One region of the Nocardia sp. A7 genome, then DNA from elsewhere that is predicted to be linked to it. Evidence: riboswitches for the same ligand, from Rfam matches in the RefSeq annotation. Region 1 holds a riboswitch; the other holds the start of a gene.
What was found. Region 1 has a riboswitch for thiamine pyrophosphate ahead of ACLJPD_RS11855 (TenA family protein). Riboswitches for the same ligand answer to the same signal wherever they lie in the genome.
Positions count from the first base shown of each region.

Region 2: it holds a riboswitch for thiamine pyrophosphate, as region 1 does, so the genes downstream of both, thiC (phosphomethylpyrimidine synthase ThiC) here and ACLJPD_RS11855 (TenA family protein) in region 1, are expected to answer to the same signal.

Region 1 is NZ_JAJPWE010000002.1:87,753-97,974, forward strand. It holds gene ACLJPD_RS11840 (ABC transporter ATP-binding protein) at 1-713, opposite strand, end outside; gene ACLJPD_RS11845 (ABC transporter permease) at 706-1,557, opposite strand; gene ACLJPD_RS11850 (ABC transporter substrate-binding protein) at 1,535-2,557, opposite strand; gene ACLJPD_RS11855 (TenA family protein) at 2,554-3,261, opposite strand; TPP riboswitch at 3,252-3,348, opposite strand; partial or broken gene ACLJPD_RS11860 (FAD-dependent monooxygenase) at 3,774-4,110, opposite strand; gene ACLJPD_RS11865 (GlsB/YeaQ/YmgE family stress response membrane protein) at 4,280-4,564, opposite strand; gene ACLJPD_RS11870 (MarR family winged helix-turn-helix transcriptional regulator) at 4,732-5,238, opposite strand; gene ACLJPD_RS11875 (MMPL family transporter) at 5,335-7,434, shown strand; gene ACLJPD_RS11880 (hypothetical protein) at 7,529-8,122, shown strand; gene ACLJPD_RS11885 (glyceraldehyde-3-phosphate dehydrogenase) at 8,318-9,730, shown strand; gene ACLJPD_RS11890 (hypothetical protein) at 10,003-10,222, shown strand, end outside.
Region 2 is NZ_JAJPWE010000001.1:1,723,920-1,734,141, forward strand. It holds gene ACLJPD_RS07765 (MMPL family transporter) at 1-1,367, shown strand, start outside; TPP riboswitch at 1,442-1,562, shown strand; gene thiC (phosphomethylpyrimidine synthase ThiC) at 1,559-3,199, shown strand; gene ACLJPD_RS07775 (thioesterase family protein) at 3,263-4,054, shown strand; gene ACLJPD_RS07780 (SRPBCC family protein) at 4,051-4,557, opposite strand; gene ACLJPD_RS07785 (ArsR/SmtB family transcription factor) at 4,573-4,902, opposite strand; gene ACLJPD_RS07790 (SRPBCC domain-containing protein) at 4,892-5,326, opposite strand; gene ACLJPD_RS07795 (MFS transporter) at 5,397-5,855, opposite strand; gene ACLJPD_RS07800 (ABC transporter substrate-binding protein) at 5,983-6,978, opposite strand; gene ACLJPD_RS07805 (ABC transporter ATP-binding protein) at 7,055-7,798, opposite strand; gene ACLJPD_RS07810 (ABC transporter permease) at 7,848-8,654, opposite strand; gene ACLJPD_RS07815 (VOC family protein) at 8,722-9,132, opposite strand; gene ACLJPD_RS07820 (TetR/AcrR family transcriptional regulator) at 9,231-9,878, opposite strand; gene ACLJPD_RS07825 (epoxide hydrolase family protein) at 9,968-10,222, shown strand, end outside.

The DNA of each region.
Region 1 (10,222 bases):
GACAACTCGCGCGGCCTCGGCAGGTCGATGCGCAGTTCGTGGCGGACGGTGGCCGGGCGCGCCGACAGGACGAGCACGCGGTCCGACAGATACACCGCCTCACGGACATCATGGGTGATCATCAGCACCATCCAGCGGTAGCGCTGCCAGACCTCCTGCAACCACGACTGCATCTCGGTACGGGTCAGTGAGTCGAGCGCGCCGAAGGGTTCGTCGAGCAGCAGCAGTTCGCGCTCCTGGACCACGGTCCGCAGCAGGGCGGCCCGCTGTCGCATCCCGCCCGACAGTTGGGACGGTCGGGCGTCCTCGAAACCGGACAGGCCGAACACCGGGAACAGTTCGCGCGCGCGGCGCCGGGCCTCGGTTTTCGGGACTCCCTGCACGCGCAAACCGAGGATGGTGTTGTCGAGGACGGTTCGCCAGGGGAACAGCAGGTCCTTCTGCGGCATGTAGGCGCAGTGCGATGCGGTGTCCTCACCGTCGGTAGCGCGGAAGCCGACGCTGCCGGAGTCGGGGGAGTCGAGTCCTGCCAGCATGTTGAACACGGTGCTCTTGCCGCAACCACTCGGCCCGATGACGGTGACGAACTCACCCGATCGGACCGTGAACGAAACCCCGCCGAGCACCGCGAGATCAGGGCTGCCCCGACCGGGCTGCGGAAACGACTTGGTGAGCTGGTCGACGACGATGCGGTCGCCCCCGGCGTCAGTCATGTCGGCTCCTGCTCTCTGCTCGCGACCAGGGCGCGACGAGGCGTTCGATCGCGAACGTCGACAGGTAGAGGGTGATGCTCAGCAGTGCCGTGACCAGCACCGCGGCCAACACCAGGTCGGTGCGGAACGAATTCTTCTGCAGGCTCATATAGATGCCGAGACCGACGCTCGCGCCGACGTACTCGGCGAACACCGCGCCGACAACCGCGTAGGTGATGCCGATCCGCAGCGCCGTGAAGAACCGCGGCAGCGCGGACGGCAATCGCACATAACGGAACACCTGCAGCCGGGAGGCGCCCATGCTGCGCAGCAGCGCGCCCGCGTCACGGTCGGCCGCGGCGAATCCCTCGATCAGGCCGATGGCCATCGGGAAGAAGGTGACCAGCGCGACCACCAAGATCTTCGGCAGCAGCCCGAACCCGAACCAGATGATCATCAACGGTGCGATCGCGACGATCGGCACGGTCTGCGACGCGACGAACAGCGGCACCAACGCACGCCGCAGCCACGGCGAGAAGTCGACGACCACCGCCAGCACCCACGCCAGACTCAGCGACACCGCGAACCCGACCAGTGTCACCTGCAGGGTGGCGGCCGCATGCGAACCGATCTCGTCGCGGTGCGCCCAACCCTGCTGGACGACCCGCAGCGGTGACGGCAGCACCTGCGGACGGACACCACTGCTCGTGACATAGACCTGCCAGATCGCGACGAGCGCCGCCACCGTGACGAAAGGCGGCACCGCCCACCGGATTCCCGCCCAGCCAGCCGTCCCGCCGTCGTCACCGGTGGGGACCAGCGGTGACGCGGCTACGGACAGCTCACGGGTTGGCGAGGTACTCATCGGTGAAATATGTCGACCAGTCGGGTTCGGTGGTCAGCGGCTTCCCGTCGGGGCCGGTCAGCAGACCACCCCGGTACAGGAAGCTGGAATTCGCCGACCACTGCTCCACCGTCTGGGTGCCCACCTTGCCCCCGGCGTCCTTCATGAACTGGTCGGCCAGCATGCGCTGGCTCTCGAAGACCAGCGCCTCGTCGTTGAACGCGCCCGGATTGGCGTCGAGGAGATCCTGGGCCGCCGCGTCCGGATTGTCCGCGGCGAACTGGTAGCCGCGTTGCAGCGCCTGCACGAATTTCGCGGCGCGGTCCGGGTTCTCGGCCAGCCAGCCCTCGTTGGCGTCGATCACGATCGCGTAGGAGTCAGGGAAACCGAAGTCGGTGTAGCGGAAGTACCGCATCGGGGTGCCGTGGTGTTGCGCCTCGATCCCTTCCCACGCCAGATACGAGACGGTGAAGTCCGCCTTGCCGGAGTAGACCGCTTCGTACGCCGACGAACCCAGCATCACCGAGGTGAAATCGCCGGTGCCACCGTCGTTGCGGATGACCTGCTGTAGTGCTTCCCGCTCGCCCGGATCGCCGAAACCGGCGTAGGTCTTGCCGTCGAGGTCCTTCGGCCTCGCGAGATCGGCGCGGTCGGCACGCACCCCGATGCCCGTGGCCCAGTGCTGTAGCGGGGCGAGTACCGACTTGACCCGCGCACCCGACGCGCGGGCGAAGGTCGACGAATTGTGGGTACTGATCCCGAATTCCGCGTTTCCGGCATCGATCATCGTGTCGACCGAGGTGTTGTTGTACGGCAGAACCTGCACATCCAGACCGGCGTCGGCGAAGTAGCCGCGCTGCAACGCGACGTAGAGCCCGGTGTGGTTGGTATTCGGCGTCCAGTCAAGTGCGAACCGGATGGTGTGATCGGAGTCGCCGCCCGAACCGCAGGCGGTGACCAGCGACAGCGTGGCGACGGTGGTGGCCAGGACCGCGAGCGCGCGGCGAAGACGCCCGCTCATGCGGCAGGCCAGGGCTGCGGATGCAGGGCGGTGTCCCAGAACATCAACTCGTAGCGCACGGCGAGGATGAATGCCTGCTCCATCGCCGCCCGCTCCTGCTCGCTCGCCGACTCGGCAGCGGCATCGACAAGGGCTCGAGCCGTGGCCGCGGACTGCTGGAACTCCGCCGCGCCGTAGGTGGTGACCCACTGGGCGTACGGGTGGGCGGGGTCGGCGGCGATCACCTTGGCGGCGCTCTCGGCCAGGTCGCGGCCCACTTCGGCATAGATCCAGAAACAGGGCAGCGCGGCCGCCGCGGCGACGGCGTAGGACTCGGTCGCGGCGGCGGCGATCAGATAGGAGACGTAGGCCAGGCAGGTCTGCGAATGCTCCGGCTCGCCCTGCCGCGGGGGCAGCGCGCCACCGGTGAGCAGCTGATCGTGCATGGCCGACTCGACAGCGGCGGCATTCGCGGACGAGGTCGCCCAGAAGGCCGCGGTCCGCGGGTCCGGCGACTTGGCGGCGAGCATCGCCAGCGCCTTCGCATACCCGGTGAGATAGAGCGAATCCTGCTCGATGTAGGTGCGGAACACCTCGAGCGGCAAAGTGCCCGCACCGAGGTGGCGCAGGAATTCCAGGTCGTCGATCGCACTGCGCAGGACTTTGGTCCGGTCCCAGAGGCGATCGGTGAACAGGCCTGTATTCGTGGTGTGGACGTGCAACACCGTGACATCCCTTCGTCAGCATTACCTGAACAGGTTCATCGGGTCTGTTCTCAGCCTCGCGGTCGCGAGACACCCCGTGTCAGAACTCGACCGACACTAGCAGCGACCACCGACACGCGGGCCACACCCGGTTCCTCGGGTAACGCCGGTCACGGTGGTAGCTGTTCGGCGCGAGCGCGGGATCAGGCGATCCCCAGGATGCTCTCGGGTGCCGGGGCGAAGGTCGACTCGACATGACGGACGAGGTCGTCCGAGGAGGCGGGCGAGGCGGCGTAGCCGAGGTAACCGTCGGGGCGGACGATGTAGGCCGCACCGGCCGCGCAGCGATATCGCCGGGCGAAGTCGCCGCCGCTGTCGCGGATGACCGGGAGGATCGTCGAGCCGAGGGTGGCCGTCGGGCTCGCGACGAGGTAGGTGTCGAGGTAGTCGTCGGTCAGTTTCCGCAGCAGCTCGACGTGGCGTTCCAGCTCGGTGAGAGTGGCGGTGTCACACGTGTTGTCGATGTAAAACGACGGCGCGGCGACCTCCGCGACAGCCAGCGCGAGCCTCCACGCGAGGTTTTGGGCGTCCTGGATACCGGTGTTCATGCCCTGGGCACCCGTGGGCGGGTGCTGCTCGGCGAAAGCCGCACCCTCGAACGTCAGTCCCAGCGTCTTGCGGACGGTGCTGTGCGCGCCGTCGCAGCCCACCAGATACCGCGCCCGCACCCGTGTGCTCGCCCTCGGGTCCGGCGAGCACGGCATCGACGCCGTCCTCGTCCTGGGTGAACCCGACGAGCCGGACCCCGCGCTCGACACGCGTACCCAGCGACTCCAGGTGTCGGCGCAGGATCCGCTCGGTCGCGTACTGGACCTGCGCCGACGATCAGCACATCGGTATCGAACATGCGATATCACCTGACCCTGGAAGCCCCCGCCTCATCGTGCGGCGCGGTGCCGAGGGCGACCCTTCCGCGTGTGCCCACCGCATCGACCATCGCCCGCATCGGGCGCTGGACGGAACCGACTCGCTCTCCGGCTCAGGCGACAGGTGGGTGTTTACGGGCGCCCATCGACTCGACCGCGAACAGCAGCACCACCGCGGCGATCACCGCGAGCACGAAGCCCCAGAAGTTGAGTTCGGTGATGGAGCCGACGCCGATGAGGCTGGCGATCACGCCGGCGATCAGGGCCGCGGCCATGCCGAGCACCAGGGTCATGCCCATGCTCATGTTCTCCTTGCCCGGTTTCAGCATCCTGGCGAGGACACCGACCACCGCGCCGATGATCAAGAATCCACAGATCTGAACAATCGCGTTCCACATCGCACGAACCTCCACGTAGTGCCGTTGGCCGGGGAGTGACACCGGCTGTGTTCGATCATTTCTCCCATTCGCCCGGAGAACCAGGTGTCGTGTCCTCGGCGTTGCCGAAGCGTGTCCGCGCCGACGTCAGATCACACTTCCACGCCTCGGGGCGGTGCCGTCGCCAGTTATTCGGGAGCCTGCCCCGGCTCCGGTAGCTCGGCGAAGAACTCGCGTAGTGCGGCCGTGACGCCGACGAGTACGCGGTGGGCCGCGGCCAGGTCGGCATCGGGGAGGGCGGCCAGGGCGGCCCGGGTGCGCGCACCGAGGGGGCCGAAAAATCCGGACGCGACGAACATGCCCTGGTCGGTATAGCTCAGATGGACTCGCCGACGATCCGTCGGGTCGGGTACGCGTTGGAGGTGTCCGGCTTCGATCATGCGCTCGACCAGGTAGGTGACGGCGGGCGCGGAGACACCCATCAACTTGCTCAGCTGGCCCGCGCTCAGCGGTGCGCCCTCGGCGTCGGCCGTCGCGACGTGCATCAGGGCACGGAAGTCGTTCGGGCGCAGGTCGTTCGAGCGCGCGAAGCCGTGACCGATCTGTTCGGAGACCGCGGTCAGGGCGCGGATGTCCCGGGAGATATCGGTCTCCAGCCCCGCCCGGTCGGTGGCAGGGTTGATGTCGTCACCCATGCGCGACCTCCTCTTCTCTGTTCGAGGAGCTTAGCTGCCGCAACCGTCGCGATTGCCTATTAGTTAAGTTTCTGAAATACTTTCGGCGTGATGCGAATGAGCGACGGAAACATCTGGGACCGGTTCGCCGGGCTGGTCACCGGACGGCGATCGTGGGCCGTACTGCTCGTCGTCGTCGCGGCCGCCATGGCCGTGATGGCACTGGCGGGGAGCAACGACAGCGCGGGCCAGGCTCCGGTGTCGTTGCCGCGATCGGCGGAATCCGCCTTGGCGGCCGAAGCCGCCGCACGGTTTCCCGATGCGGGAACCGCCACGGCGATCATGGTGGCGACGCGTGCCGACGGCGGCACACTGACACCAGCCGATCTCGCTGCACTGGACGCGGCGCTCCCCCGCGCGGGGGAGTCCTCGACCGACGACGCCAGGGTGATCGTCGCTCCCGACGGGCAGGCCGCGCTCGCCCAGATTCCGGTGTCCGACCAGCTCAACGGCTTCGCGCTCACCGACCGGATCGGCGAACTGCGCACCGCCGTCGCCACCGATCTCCCCGATACGCTGCGGGTGCAGATCACCGGCGGACCGGCTTTCGGCGCCGACATCGCCGACTCCTTCTCCGGCGCGAACGCGCTGCTGCTGATCGTCACCGCGATCGTGGTGATGGTCTTGCTCATCGTCACCTATCGCTCGCCGGTGTTGTGGCTGGTTCCGTTGACGGTGGTCGGTCTCGCCGACCGCGTGGCCTCCAGCGTCGGTACGTTGTTGGCCGAGCTCACCGGGCTCTCCTTCGACGGTTCGACCTCGGGTATCACCAGCGTTCTGGTTTTCGGGGCGGGGACGAATTACGCGCTGCTGTTGGTGTCGCGGTACCGCGACGAACTGCATCGCCACACCGACCATCGGGTGGCGTTGCGCGCCGCGGTGCGTCATGCCGCGCCCGCCATCGTCGCCAGCAATGTCACCGTTGTCCTGGCTCTGCTGACGCTGTTGCTCGCGGCGCTGCCCAACACCCGCAGCCTCGGCGCGTTCGCCGCGGCAGGGCTCGTGGTCGCGTTGATCTTCGTGCTCGCCGCGTTGCCGCCCGCGTTGGCGCTGTGCGGGCGGCGGATCTTCTGGCCGTTCGTGCCGAAGGCGGACGGTCGCGACGCGGCCGAGCAGGGTGTCTGGTCAGTCGTCGCGAAGCGGGTGGTTCGGCGCCCGGCCGTCGTCGCCGGGGCGGCCGCGGCGGTTCTGATCGTCTTCGCGACCGGGCTCGCGACCACCGACATCGGGCTGTCGCAGACCGAGCAGTTCCGCGTCGAAGCCGAGTCGGTCGACGGGCTCGAGACGATGGCCGAACACTTCCCGTCGGGCTCGTCGGACCCAGCCGTGGTGATCGCGCGGAGCGAGACGACCGCACCGATACAGTCGGCACTCGATGGCGTGCAGGGTATTTCGCGTGCCACGGCCACCGGTACCTCCGAAGACGGTTCGACACGGTGGTCGGTCGTGCTCGACGCGGCACCGGGCTCGGCGGAAGCGTTCACCACCATCGCGGCGACCAGGGACGCGGTCGGTGCGGTCCCCGACGCCGAGGCACTCGTCGGCGGGTCGGACGCCGAAGCGCTCGACATCCGCGACGCTGCCCGTCGAGACCAGGCGCTGGTCATTCCGCTGATCCTCGCCGTCGTGCTGCTGGTGTTGCTTGCTCTGCTGCGCGCGGTGCCTGCCGCCGTGCTGCTCGTCGGCGTCACGGTTCTCAGCGCGCTCGCCGCGCTCGGAGCGGGCAGCTGGATCAGCGGCGCCGTCTTCGGCTTCCCCGCACTGGACACGAACGTACCGCTGTTCGGCTTCCTGTTCCTGGTCGCGCTGGGTGTGGACTATACGATCTTCCTGGTCACCAGGGCGCGCGAGGAAGCGGGTGCGCACGGCACCGTCCAGGGGATGGTGCGCGCCGTCGCCTCGACCGGAGCCGTGATCACCAGCGCCGGTGTCGTCCTCGCCGCGGTGTTCTGTGTGCTCGGTGTGCTGCCGTTGATCACGCTGACCCAGTTGGGCATCGTGGTCGGAGTCGGCATCCTGCTGGATACGCTCGTGGTGCGCACGCTGGTCGTCCCCGCACTGTTCGCGTTGCTCGGCGACAAGGTGTGGTGGCCGGGAGCGCCGGCGAAAGCTACGGCGACGCCGCCGGCGTCGCGCGAAACAGCCGACGTCGGCTGATCGTCGCGCTGCCGACCTCGACCGGGTTGTCGTCCTTCGATGGGTGGTGCTGAGGGCCGGCGAGAATGTCGGCCCCCGGTGGCAGGATGCGGGGGTGGGTGATTACTTCGAACGAATTGTCGATCTCGATGTGGCCGCGGCGGACGCCGGAGCGGTTGCGGAGCGGATGGTCGAGTGGATGGTGTCGCGGGGGTGGCTGCTGCGGGAGACCTCGAGTGACGGCGTCTACAGCCTCCTTGCCGACGAAGGGTATGTGGCGGGCCCGGATTGGGCTCAGCTCACCCAGACATGGGGCGAGGATTGGATTCCCGGGCCGGTGGCCGTCATCGTCGGCAGGAATGCCCACCACGGCGGTCAGGGCGACATAGAGCCGGCTGCCGTGATCTGCCCGCACTGCCGGGCGAAGACCGTGATCATCGACTACCCGCAGGCATGGGAAGCCGATCCCGCTGTGTGGCAACCGTTCTCGGACGCGATCGACTCCTGGATCGAGTCCGGCGACGGCGCGGTCACCTGTGGCTCCTGCGCCACACCGAGTCCGATCATCGCCTGGCAATGGTGCGACGGTTTCGCTCTCGGCGCCCTCGCCTTCGACTTCTGGGGCTGGCCACCGCTCACCGACGAATTCCTCGCCGCCTTCACCGCCGAACTGGGCCACCGCACCGAGCACCTCACGGGCAAGTTCTGAATCGCGGCCCCCCTTCGTCGGCCCACCCACCGGTCACCGGTGCGACGCCGATCTCACCGGTGGGGAGTGGCCCTCGGTGAAAATTCCGCGCTCACTAGCATCGATACAACGCAAACATCGTTGAAAACTAGAGGACGTGTGTTGACTACCGAACAACTTGATCGCTGGAATGCTCAGGAAGCTGCGGCGGAGGCGATGATTCCGATCATCGGGACGCTGTATCGCAGCAAGGGTGTGACGATTCTGCTGCACAGCCGGTCGCTGGTGAACAAGTCGGTGATCAGCATTCTGCGCACGCATCGGTTCGCGCGCCAGATCGGCGGCGAAGAGCTGTCGGTGGACGAGACGTTGCCGTTTCTGCAGGTGATCAGCCGCTTGGATCTGGGGCCGTGCAAGATCGATCTGGGCCAGCTCGTGATGGCCTATCACGCCGACGATCGGGGACTGCCGGTCGAGGAGTTCACCACCTCGGTGCTGGCCGAGGTGAGCGACGGCAACAAGGCCGTGTCGCAGGGGCCCCGTGACGTGGTGCTCTACGGGTTCGGCCGGATCGGGCGGCTGGTCACCCGGCTGCTGATCGAGAAGGCCGGGTCGGGCAACGGGCTGAGCCTGCGCGCGGTGGTGGTGCGCAGAGGCGGCGACGACGACCTGGCCAAGCGGGCGTCGCTGCTGCGCCGCGATTCGGTGCACGGGCACTTCAACGGCACGATCAAGGTCGATACCGACAACGACACGATCACCGCGAACGGCAACGTCATCAAGTTCATCTACAGCGATGACCCGACGACGATCGACTACACCGCCTACGGCATCGACAACGCGATCCTGATCGACAACACCGGTCGCTGGCGTGATCGCGAGGGCCTGGAACAGCACCTGCGCCCCGGCATCGCGAAGGTCGTGCTCACCGCGCCGGGCAAGGGCGACGTGCCCAACATCGTGCACGGCGTGAACCACCGCGACCTCGACCTGTCGCAGCAGATCTTCTCCTGCGCCTCCTGCACGACCAACGCGATCGTGCCCCCGCTCAGGGCCATGGACGACGAATTCGGCATCGTGCGTGGGCACGTGGAGACGGTGCACTCGTTCACCAACGACCAGAACCTGCTCGACAACTACCACAAGGCCGACCGTCGCGGCCGCTCCGCGCCGTTCAACCTGGTGCTCACCGAGACGGGCGCCGCCTCCGCGGTGGCCAAGGCGATGCCGGACTTCAAGGCCAAGATCACCGGCAACTCGATCCGCGTGCCCACCCCGGACGTCTCCGTCGCGATCCTGAATCTGCAGCTGAAGCAGGACACGACCAAGGAAGACGTGCTCGCGTACCTGCGTCAGGTCTCGCTGGCAGGCCCGTTGAGCCGCAACCTCGACTACACCGCCGCCACCGACGCGGTGTCGAGCGACTTCATCGGTTCGCGCGCGGCCTCGATCATCGACGCCAACGCCACCATCGTCGAGGGCGACACCGCGATTCTCTACGTCTGGTACGACAACGAATTCGGCTACTCGTGCCAGGTGGTGCGGACCGTGCAGTACATCTCGGGCATCGAGTACCCGACCTACCCGCAGTTGGGTGCGCCGGCGCGTGAGCTGACCGACGCGCGGTAGTCAGCCGCTGGTGCGGCGGGCTCCGGGTCGCTGACCTGGGCCCGCCCACCTCGCCGACCCGGGTGCGGACCGTCACCGCTTGTCGGGTCGCGCGCAGTTGTGCATACTGGCCTCATGACATCCAGTCGAAAGGGCGTCCTGCGCCCGGGCCGTTGAGCCCCACGCCGGTCATCGAACCGGCCCCTCTCCCGCTCGATCGCGGGGAATTCACCGAAAATCAGCAGCGTTGCCGCGCGTCGTTCGACGATGCGCGCCGAGACCTTTGGCTTCGTGTGCGCGAATTCGCGGTGCCGCCCGCCATGATCGAGGGTGCCACCGCCCGCAGGCTCGTCGGCGACTGGTCCGGGGCTTGCACCGCGGCTCACGTCGATGTCGAGGTGGATCTGCGGTCGTTGGCGCGGACCCACGGGCGCGAACTCGCCGCGCGCGTGCGTGCCGACCTCAGACATCTGGCACCGGATCTGCTGCGCTGGCATCTACCCAGAATCGCAC
Region 2 (10,222 bases), on a different contig from region 1:
TGGTGTTCCCGCAGTACTTCTTCAAGTCGTTCGCCTACGCGGGCATCGCCGTGGTCGCCGCCGCCGCGGCCGCCGCGGTGATCGTGCTGCCCGCGCTGCTCATCCTGGTCGGCCACCGCATCGACGCGGGCGACCTGCGCGCACCGATGCGGCGACTGTTCCGGCTGGCTCCGCGGACGGAAAAACAACCGCGCCAGACGTTCTGGTACCGCCTCGTCGTCGCGGTGATGAAACGGCCGATGTCGATCGCGCTGGCCACCACCGCGTTCCTGCTGCTGCTCGGTTCGCCGTTCCTCGGGGTCCAGTTCGGCTACCCCGACGACCGGTCGCTGCCCACCGGCGTCGCCAGTCGCGAAGTCGGCGACATCCTGCGTACCGAGTTCGACGCCGACCTCGCCTCGAGCGCGACCATTGTGCTGCCCGAATTCCGTGGCAGCGCAGCAGAGCTCGATACCTACGCGCGCGATCTGTCCAAGGTGCCCGACGTGCCTGCCGTGCTCAGCAGCGCGGCGGTGTACCGCAACGGGATGCGGGTGGCCGCGGGCGTGCCCGAGATGACGGACGCGCAGCACGGCGCCTACCTGTCGGTCGCCACCTCACTCGACCCCTACTCCGACGCGGGCGGCACCCAACTCGACACCTTGCGCGCCGTTGCCGCCCCATCGAAAGCCCTGATCACCGGCCCGGCCGCACTCAACCAGGACTCGGTGAACGCGATCACCGGCAAACTGCCACTGGCGGGCGCGCTGATCGCGCTCACCACGCTGGTGCTGCTGTTCCTGTTCACCGGCAGCGTGGTGTTGCCGATCAAGGCACTGATCCTCAACATCCTGTCGCTGGCGGCGACGTTCGGCGCGATGGTGTGGATCTTCCAGGAAGGCCACCTGTCGGGGCTGCTCGGCTTCACCGCCACCGGCACCCTCAACCTGGCCATGCCGATCCTGATGTTCAGCCTGGCCTTCGGTGCGTCCATGGACTACGAGGTCTTCCTGCTCTCCCGGATCCGCGAGGAATGGCTGGCCGGGCCGAAGACCACCGAGGGCAATACCGAGGCCGTCGCGATGGGCGTGGCCCGCACCGGGCGCATCTTCACCGCCGCCGCCTTGCTGATGAGCATCGTGTTCCTCGGCGTCGCCACCTCCGGTGTGTCGATGATGAAGCTGTTCGGCCTCGGGTGCGCACTCGCGGTGATCAGCGACGCGACGGTCATCCGCGGCCTGCTCGCACCGGCGCTCATGCGGATGATGGGCACCTGGAACTGGTGGGCACCGAAGCCACTCGCGATGCTGCACAACAAGTTCGGGCTCGATGAAGCCGAGGACACCACCCATGACGCGCCGAAACAGCTCGACTCGGCGTCGGTGTAACGAGCCTGGCGCGCGATCCGTCCGGTCCATCCCCGGGCGGGTCGCGAACACCTGCGGGTAACGTCGGCGGGGCAATTCACACGAACGGGGGCTCGCACCAGCGGGCTGAGAGGACGGCTAGCCCAATCGGGCGTCAGGGCCGTCGACCGTATGAACCTGACCGGGTAATGCCGGCGTAGGGAGAAACAATCATGGGCTCGAGCACGTCTTCTGACGGGACGGTCGACACCGTCACCACCGGTCCGATCCGGGGCAGCGTCAAGCACTACCAGGAGGTTGACGGCCTGCGCATCCCGGTTCGCCGCATCAATCTCACCAACGGCGACCACTTCGATGTCTTCGACACCAGCGGCCCGTACACCGACGACAACGCGGTGATCGACCTCGAAACCGGCCTGCCGAAACTGCGCGACGAATGGGACAGGCCCACCGTCGAAGGCCCGCGTACTCAACTGCACTGGGCTCGCCAGGGCATCATCACCCCCGAGATGCGATTCATCGCCGCCCGCGAGGGTGTCTCGCCCGAGCTGGTGCGCGACGAGGTCGCGCTCGGTCGTGCGGTGATTCCGGCCAACCACCACCACCCGGAGCTCGAGCCGACCATCATCGGCAAGAAGTTCCTGGTCAAGATCAATGCCAATATCGGCAACTCGGCGGTGTCGTCGTCGATCGCCGAAGAGGTCGAGAAGATGGTGTGGGCGGCCCGCTGGGGTGCCGACACCATCATGGACCTGTCCACCGGCAAGAACATCCACGAGACCCGTGAGTGGATTCTGCGCAATTCGCCGGTCCCGATCGGCACCGTCCCGATCTACCAGGCGCTCGAGAAGGTGAACGGTGATCCCACCCAGCTCACCTGGGAGATGTACCGCGACACCGTGATCGAGCAGTGCGAGCAGGGTGTCGACTACATGACCGTGCACGCGGGCGTGCTGCTGCGCTATATCCCGCTCACCGCCAAGCGCGTCACCGGCATCGTCTCGCGCGGCGGATCCATCATGGCCGCTTGGTGTTTGGCGCATCACCAGGAATCGTTCCTGTACACGCACTTCCGGGAACTGTGCGAGATTCTCGCGAAGTACGACGTGACCTTCTCCCTCGGCGACGGCCTGCGTCCCGGGTCCATCGCCGACGCCAACGACGAGGCCCAGTTCGCCGAACTCCGAACCCTGGGCGAGCTCACCAAGATCGCGAAATCCTATGGCGTGCAGGTGATGATCGAAGGCCCCGGTCACGTGCCGATGCACAAGATCGTCGAGAACGTGCGTCTCGAGGAAGAGCTGTGCGACGAGGCGCCGTTCTACACCCTCGGGCCGTTGGCCACCGATATCGCGCCCGCCTACGACCACATCACCTCGGCCATCGGCGCCGCGATCATCGCCAAGGCGGGCACCGCGATGCTCTGCTACGTCACCCCCAAGGAGCACCTCGGCTTGCCCAACCGCGACGACGTCAAGGTCGGCGTGATCACCTACAAGATCGCCGCCCACGCCGCCGACCTCGCCAAGGGACACCCGCACGCCCAGGACCGCGACAACGAATTGTCCAAGGCCCGTTTCGAATTCCGCTGGCACGACCAGTTCGCGCTCTCGCTCGACCCGGACACGGCCCGCGAGTACCACGACGAAACCATGCCCGCCGAACCCGCCAAGACCGCCCACTTCTGCTCGATGTGCGGTCCGAAGTTCTGCTCGATGCGCATCTCCGCCGATGTCCGCGAGTACGCGGAGAAACAGGGCCTGACCGATGTGGCCGCCATCGAGGCCGGCATGGCGGCGAAGTCCGCCGAGTTCGCCGACCAGGGCAACAAGGTATATCTGCCGGTCGTCTGACCCGGTGCTGCCCGCCCGGGCCGACCGGGCGGGCAGCGAGCAGGTCGGGGTAACGTCGGCGAGGTGTCCGATGCCTTCTATCTCACCGACCCCGCCGACCCGAATCGGTACATCTCGACCGAGCTGACGCGCGGCCCGTGGTCGCCGGACGCCCAACACGCGGGACCGCCCTCGGCGCTGCTCGGGCACGTGATCGAGCGGTGCGAGCCGCGGCCGGGATTTCAGGTCGGGCGGGTCGCCGTCGAGATTCTGGGGCCGGTGCCGCTGGCTCCGCTGACCGCGCGGGCGAAGGTGGTGCGGTCAGGGCGCAGTGTCGAACTGGTCGAGGCGACGTTGTCGTCGGAGCGTGGGCCGGTGATGCAGGCCACGGCGTGGCGGCTCAAGCTGGCCGAGCCCGCGCTCGACCTGCCAACGGAGTTCCTGCCCACCGGTAATCGGCCGCTGCCCACCGCGTCGGAGCCGTCGTCGTTCCCGACCGATCACGAGATCGGATTCCACACCGGCATCGAATATCGCTTCGCTACCGGGTCTTTCGGTGAGCCGGGTCCCGCGGTCTGCTGGATTCGGTTGAAGTATCCGATCGTGGCAGGCACCACCCCGAGCCCGCTCGAGCGCGCACTCGCCGCCGCTGATTCCGGCAACGGTGTGAGTGCCGTCCTAGATTGGTCGAAATACCTGTTCATCAATACCGACCTGACTGTCACCCTGCACCGACAGCCGGTCGGCGAATGGGTGTGCCTGGACGCGGTCACCCATCCGCAACCGCACGGCATCGGCCTCGCCGAATCGGCGCTCTTCGACGAGACCGGGCCACTGGGCCGCAGCACCCAGACGCTGCTGCTGGCACCGCGCTAGGGACGCGGCTTCACCAGGTCGGTGTTGCCGTGCTTGAGCAGTTCGGAATCGAAGGTGCTGTCGGTGCGGAACGGGTCACCGGTGCCGGTGGTGATCAGATCGTGCAGGCTCTTGGTGATGTAGCCGCCCCAGGCATTGGCGCACACCTCGTAGCATTCGTCGGCCGGGCGCAAACCCACATGGGTGAAACGGATTTCGGTGCCACCGTCGCGTTCGACGATGTCGAAAACCACGTCGGTGTCCTCCCATTCGGCGGTGTCTTCGATGAAGGAGATGTGGCTGTCGGTGACGTGCCAGACCAGACGCTTGCCGGGGATCGACTCGGTGGTGGTCATCGTGCAGCGATGCGCGCCAGGGACCTCGAAGCGGTAGCTGTCGCCCACGGTGCCCGTGGTGCCTTCGATCGTTTCGTTCCACCAGCCGCGAACATTGTTGATCGCCGCGAACGCCTCCGCGGGCGTGGCGTCGACGTTGGTGGTCGCGGTGAAGTTGTTGTCGCTCATTGCTTTTCCTTCGGTTCAGCCATCCAGATGTCTTCGGAGGGCGTCGAATGGACCGTCCCAGTCGCGGGCCATGGCGGCCAGGAACTGCTGGGCCACTTGCATGGGGGCGGAGTCGAGGCGGTAGCGCACTCTGCGCCGCTCCCCCGGTTCCGCGATCACCAGACCCGCATCTGACAGCAGGACAAGGTGTTTCGCGATCGCCTGTCGGGTGATGGGCAGGCGATCGGCGAGGTCTGTCGCGGTGGCGGGCCCGTCGGCGGCGAGGGCGGCCAGCACCGCTCGCCTGCTCGGATCAGCCAGCGCGACGAAGACCCGTTCGGCTGTAGCCTCTAACTCAGGCCGCATCGAGGTACTCGACCAGCTCACCCAGTTCGCTCTTCCAGCCACCGATATTGCCCTCGAACGCCTCCTTGTAGGCGTCTTCGGACAGCTGCGCGAAACCGGTCTCGACCACGGTCAGCCGCGTCCCAGCGCCGACCGGCTCGAGCGTGAACTCCACATAGGTGCGTCGCGGATCCTCGTCGGGCAGCCCGTTGATCGGCCAGGTATAGCCGAACACCGTCGGCTCTTCGACCCGCTCCACCCGCATATTCGCGACTTGCTCGCCCTCGTTCCACGTCATCCGCGCCGCGCCCCCGGGCCGCAGATCGATAGTGGCGGCATTTCCGAACCAACTCCCGAGCCCCTCGGCCGTCGTCAGCGCCGCCCACACCTTCTCCGGCGGGTGCGCGAGCTCGACAGTCCGCACGATCTGATCAGGGAATCCCATGACGCCTCCTCTATTTTGCAACCGATTGGTTGCCATTCAGAGTATTGCAACCTTCGGGTTGCGTCAAGGATCAATGGCCGCCGGTGACGCGGAACCCCCTGGGGACCAGCCAGACCGTTCCGACGGCCACCACCGCGACCACCACGGCCGAGATGTAGGACGTGGTGGTGAGCGCGACATCGAAGGCGTGGCTCGAGGACACCAGAACCAGCGCGACCACCGGATAGGTGGTGGGTTCCGGGCTCACCGCCAGCAGCAGGAAGCCGAGCGCGACCGCGCCGAGGAACAACAACTTTCGCCCCACCCGGTCACCGAGCGCACCGGTGGTGATGAGCAACCCGCCGAGCACGAGCCCGTAGATGTCGATGATCCACAGCTGTTCCAGCGGCCCGACCTGGAGATCGTCGATCAGCGACGGCAACGCCACATTGAGAATCGTGGCGTCCATCGCCACCAGCAACAGACTGGCGCACAGGACCCCGAGCATGGCCCACCTGATCGCGCCGTACGTCTGCGTCGTCTCACCCACCGCGCCACCTCACCGTCCGATTCCTGGTCATAACCGGTATCCGGATCAGTAGCACGCGATCCACCCCTGAACCTACCCAAACACCCCGCCCGGGCCGGGTAACCCTGATGTGTCCCGCCCCCGGCACCTACCCCTTGTCGAACCGGGTGTCGACGTAGGACTTGAAGTCGACCTTGCCGGGAATTGCCTTGGCCTTGGTGAAGGCGTCGGCGATCTCCTGCTCGGAGGCGATGACCTGGTCGGAAAGCTTGATCGGCTCCTTGATCGAGCGGGTCCAGGTGGTGCGGGAGGCGTCGACGCTGATCTGGGTCAGTTCGGCGTACTTGGTCGACCAGGTGTCGAGGTTGTCCGATGACCATTTGGTTGCGGCGGCGTAGCGCTGGAAGAAGTCGGTCAGGGCGGCGGATTTGCCCGCGTCGGCGATGGTTTTGTTGCCGGCTACCCAGAAGTTGTAGCCGTTGGCGGCCTGGTCGGCGGTGGCGATCGACTTGGCGCCGGACTCCTTTTCGGCGATCGCGGTGTAGGGGTCCCAGGTGGCCCAGGCGTCGACGTCACCTCGGGTGAGCGCGGTGTAGCCGTCGCCGGGGGCGAGGTAGACCGGCTCGATATCGCTCAGCGACAGGCCCGCCTTCTGCAGTTGCAGGAGCAGGTTCGCGTTGGCCGAACTGCCCTTGTAGACAGCGACTTTCTTGCCTTTGAGTGCCGCGACGGACCCGATGGTCGAGTCCTTGCCGACCAGGATGGCATCGCCCTTACCGGTCGCCGAGAGTGCGCCGACGATCTTGATATCGGCATCGGCCGCCGCGCCGAAAATGACTGGGGTATTGCCTGTTTGAGCGATATCGATGCCGCCCGCACTGGCGGCTTCGACCAGCGGCAGACCGGCGGTGAAAGTGGAGAATTCGATCTTGTAGGGCAAGTTCTCCAGCTGACCCGACGCCTTCAGCAATACCTCGATCGAAATCGCTTTCTGGTCACCGACTTTCAGCGTGACAGTGCTGAGGTCGACCGGCCCCGACGGCGCGGCCTCGGTCGCCGCGTCGTCGCCGCAGGCACTCAGGGAGAGCGCGGCGACGACGGCGAGGGCCAGACCGGTCAGACGAGATTTCGGAGTGCGTTTCACGGGAACAACTTTCGTGCGTGGGTGAGGACGGAGTTCGGTCGCGCAGCGCAGGACCGACAGGTTCCAGGAACGAGCGTCAATTCGTGACACCGAGCAGGGCGAGCAGGCGGGTCGCGTACTCGGCGACTTCCGGTGCGGCGCCGGTGCGTGGGCGCGGCAGGTCGATGGGCACCTCGGCGGCGATGCGGCCCTCGTCGAGTACCAGCACGCGGTCGGCCAGGGTGATCGCTTCCAGCACATCGTGGGTCACGAGGAGTACGCCGAATTCGCGCTGGGCGTGCAGGCCGAGCAGCAGGTCGTGCATGGTCAGTCGGGTCAGGGCGTCGAGGGCGCCGAAGGGTTCGTCGAGCAGCAGCAGGGTCGGCGCGGCCACCAAAGCCCGTGCCAGTGCGGCACGTTGGGACTCGCCGCCGGACAGCGTCAGCGGCCACGCATCGGCGCGACCGGCCAGGCCGACCTCGGCGAGCAGCTCACGCGCGGCCTTCTCGTCGGCACGGCGATCGCGCGGCTTGGACCTGCCGAGCGCGACATTGCGGACCACCGGCTGCCACGGAATCAACCGTGGTTCCTGGAAGACGATCGTCGGCCTGTCATCGACGGAAACCTCACCGCGAGTGGCGGTGTCGAGCCCACTGAGGATCCGCAACAGCGTGGACTTGCCCGATCCGCTGCGGCCGACCAGCGCGACGATCTCGCCCGCGCCGATCTCGAGATCGATCCCATCGAGCACGGTGCGATCACCGAATCGCTTGCTGAGACCGGTGATTCGCGCGGCGGCCACACGGGCCGATGGCGGGGAGATGGGGGTGACAGTCGTCATGATGGGAACCTCGCGATCGAACGGCGGCGGGTGGCGGAAGCAACATCCATCAGCGGTGCACCGCCGGGCGCCAGCGCAGTGCACGACGTTCGAACAGTCGCACGATCGAATCGGTGAGCAGGCCGAGCAGGCTGTAGACCACCAGGCCGAACACCACGATGTCGGTGCGCAGGAATTCGCGCGCGTTGTTGACGACGAAGCCGAGACCCGCACTGGCGTTGATCTGTTCGGCGACGATGAGCGAAAGCCAGGCGATGCCGAGGCTCTGCCGGGCGCCGACCAGGATCTGTGGGAGGGCACCGGGGAGGATGAGCAGCCGCAGGCGTTCGGCGAGGCCGAGGTGCAGGGCGCTGCCGAGTTCGAGCAGCTTCGGGTCGAGTTGGCGGATGCCCGAGAAGGTATTGAGGTACAGCGGGAAGAACACACCGAGCGCGATCAGGTAGACCTTGGGTTCCTCGCCGATCCCGAACCAGATGATGAACAGCGGGATCAGGCCGAACAGCGGAATGGTGCGGATCATCTGCAACGGCGGATCGACCGCGTACTCGCCGATCCTGCTCAGGCCCGCGAGCACCCCGAGCACCAGCGCCAACACCGCGCCGAGCGCGAAACCGTACAGCGCGCGCTGGCCGGAAACCAACAGCGCCTCGCCGAGCTGGCCGGACCGGTAGGTTTCCAGACCCGCGTCGAATACCGCCGACGGCGCGGGCAGTTTCTTGGGCGGAATCCACCCACTGGTGCTGCCGACCTGCCAGACGAGCAACAGCACGAGCGGCGACAGCGCACGCAGAAAGCCCGGGCGGCGGTACAGCGGGATCCGTCGCTCGTCGGTTTCGGTGGGCCTGTCCAACAGCATGCGAGCATGGTGCCCGCCCAGCGGCCCGCGCCGACAGGGTTCAAATCAGCTCGAGGGTTACTCCGCGCTAGCCCGCACGGCTCGAGATCTGCTGGACGCCCCAGCTGTTGCCGTCGGGATCGCTGAAGAAGACGAAGCCGACGTTGTCGAGCGGATGCGGAACCGGCCGCGGGTTCTCGCCGAGCTCCTGCACCTCGGTGACCTCGACGCCACGCGCCACGAGTTCGGCATGCGCCTGCTTGATATCGGGCACCACGAGCTGCAGGCCCTTCAGCGAGCCGGGCGGCATGTGCGGCACCGCCCCCTTGCCGATGACGATGGAGCAGCCCGAGCCGGGTGGGGTGAGTTGCACGATGCGCACGTCATCGGAGATGACGGAGTCGTGGTCGACGACGAAGCCGAGCTGACGGGAGTAGAAATCCTTGGCCCGGTCGATATCGGAAACCGGGACGATCACAACTTCGAGTGTCCAGTTCACTACGCGCCTCCGCGTGGTAGTCCAGCTGAGTCACCGAGTCTGCCACCACGAACATCGCCCGGTCGAGTAATCCCGAGGTGTCCCTACCGAACATCCCGTCAGGACCGACGCTCCCACCGCCAAGCGAACTCACCCGCGGCAGGAGGCGGACCTGGAAGCTCCCCCTCCGCGGTCAACCCGGCCACCATCAGCGCGAGTACCCGTTGGCGCAGTTGAGCGGTCCGAACCGGATCAGGCATGGCGACAGCCGAGCAAGCCTCGAGAATCAGCCCGACATCGAGAGCATCGACATCGGCCCGCAGTCGCCCACTCGCATGTGCCCGGCGCACCAACTCCGCACCGACCTCCCCCGAATGCACCACGTCGGGCAACATCGATTCATCGGGCGTGAACGTGCCGGCGAGGCGAACAGTGAGCGAGTGCACGTCGGCCTCCACAACCCGTTCCAGAAATCCGACAAACCCCCGCCAGCCATCCGAATCCGCCAGCGCGGCATCACCTTCCGCGTTGAACCGCCGTAGCCCGTCGTGGCACAGCGTGCGCAGCAGCACCTCTTTGCTCGGATAGCGGCGGTAGAGCGCACTGATCCCCACCCCCGCCCGCTCGGCGACGGCGGCGATCGGTGCGTTCGGATCGTCGAGGAACACCGCCCGCGCGGCATCGAGGATCAGTCCGTCGTTGCGCGCCGCCTGCGCCTTGCGGCCGGGCAAGCGGGGCTGATCTGCGATTTCGGTCTGCTTCGCCATGAATATCAGCCTACCACTTGAAACGGAATGCTCCGTTCTGCTACGTTTGGAACAGAACGAAACATTCCGTTTCACGAAGAGGAGCCGTCATGACCGCCATCACCCCCTTCACCATCGAAGTTCCGCAGGCCCGGCTCGACGATCTCGCCAACCGCCTGCGCAGCGCCCTCTACCCGGACGAGCTGCCCGGCGTGGGCGACGCCTACGGCGTTCCGGTCGGCCGCGTCCAGGAACTCGCCGAGTACTGGCTGGAGGAATTCGACTGGCGCGCACTGGAATCCGAGCTCAACGCCTACCCGCAGTTCACCACCGAGATCGACGGGGAGGACATCCACTTCCTGCAC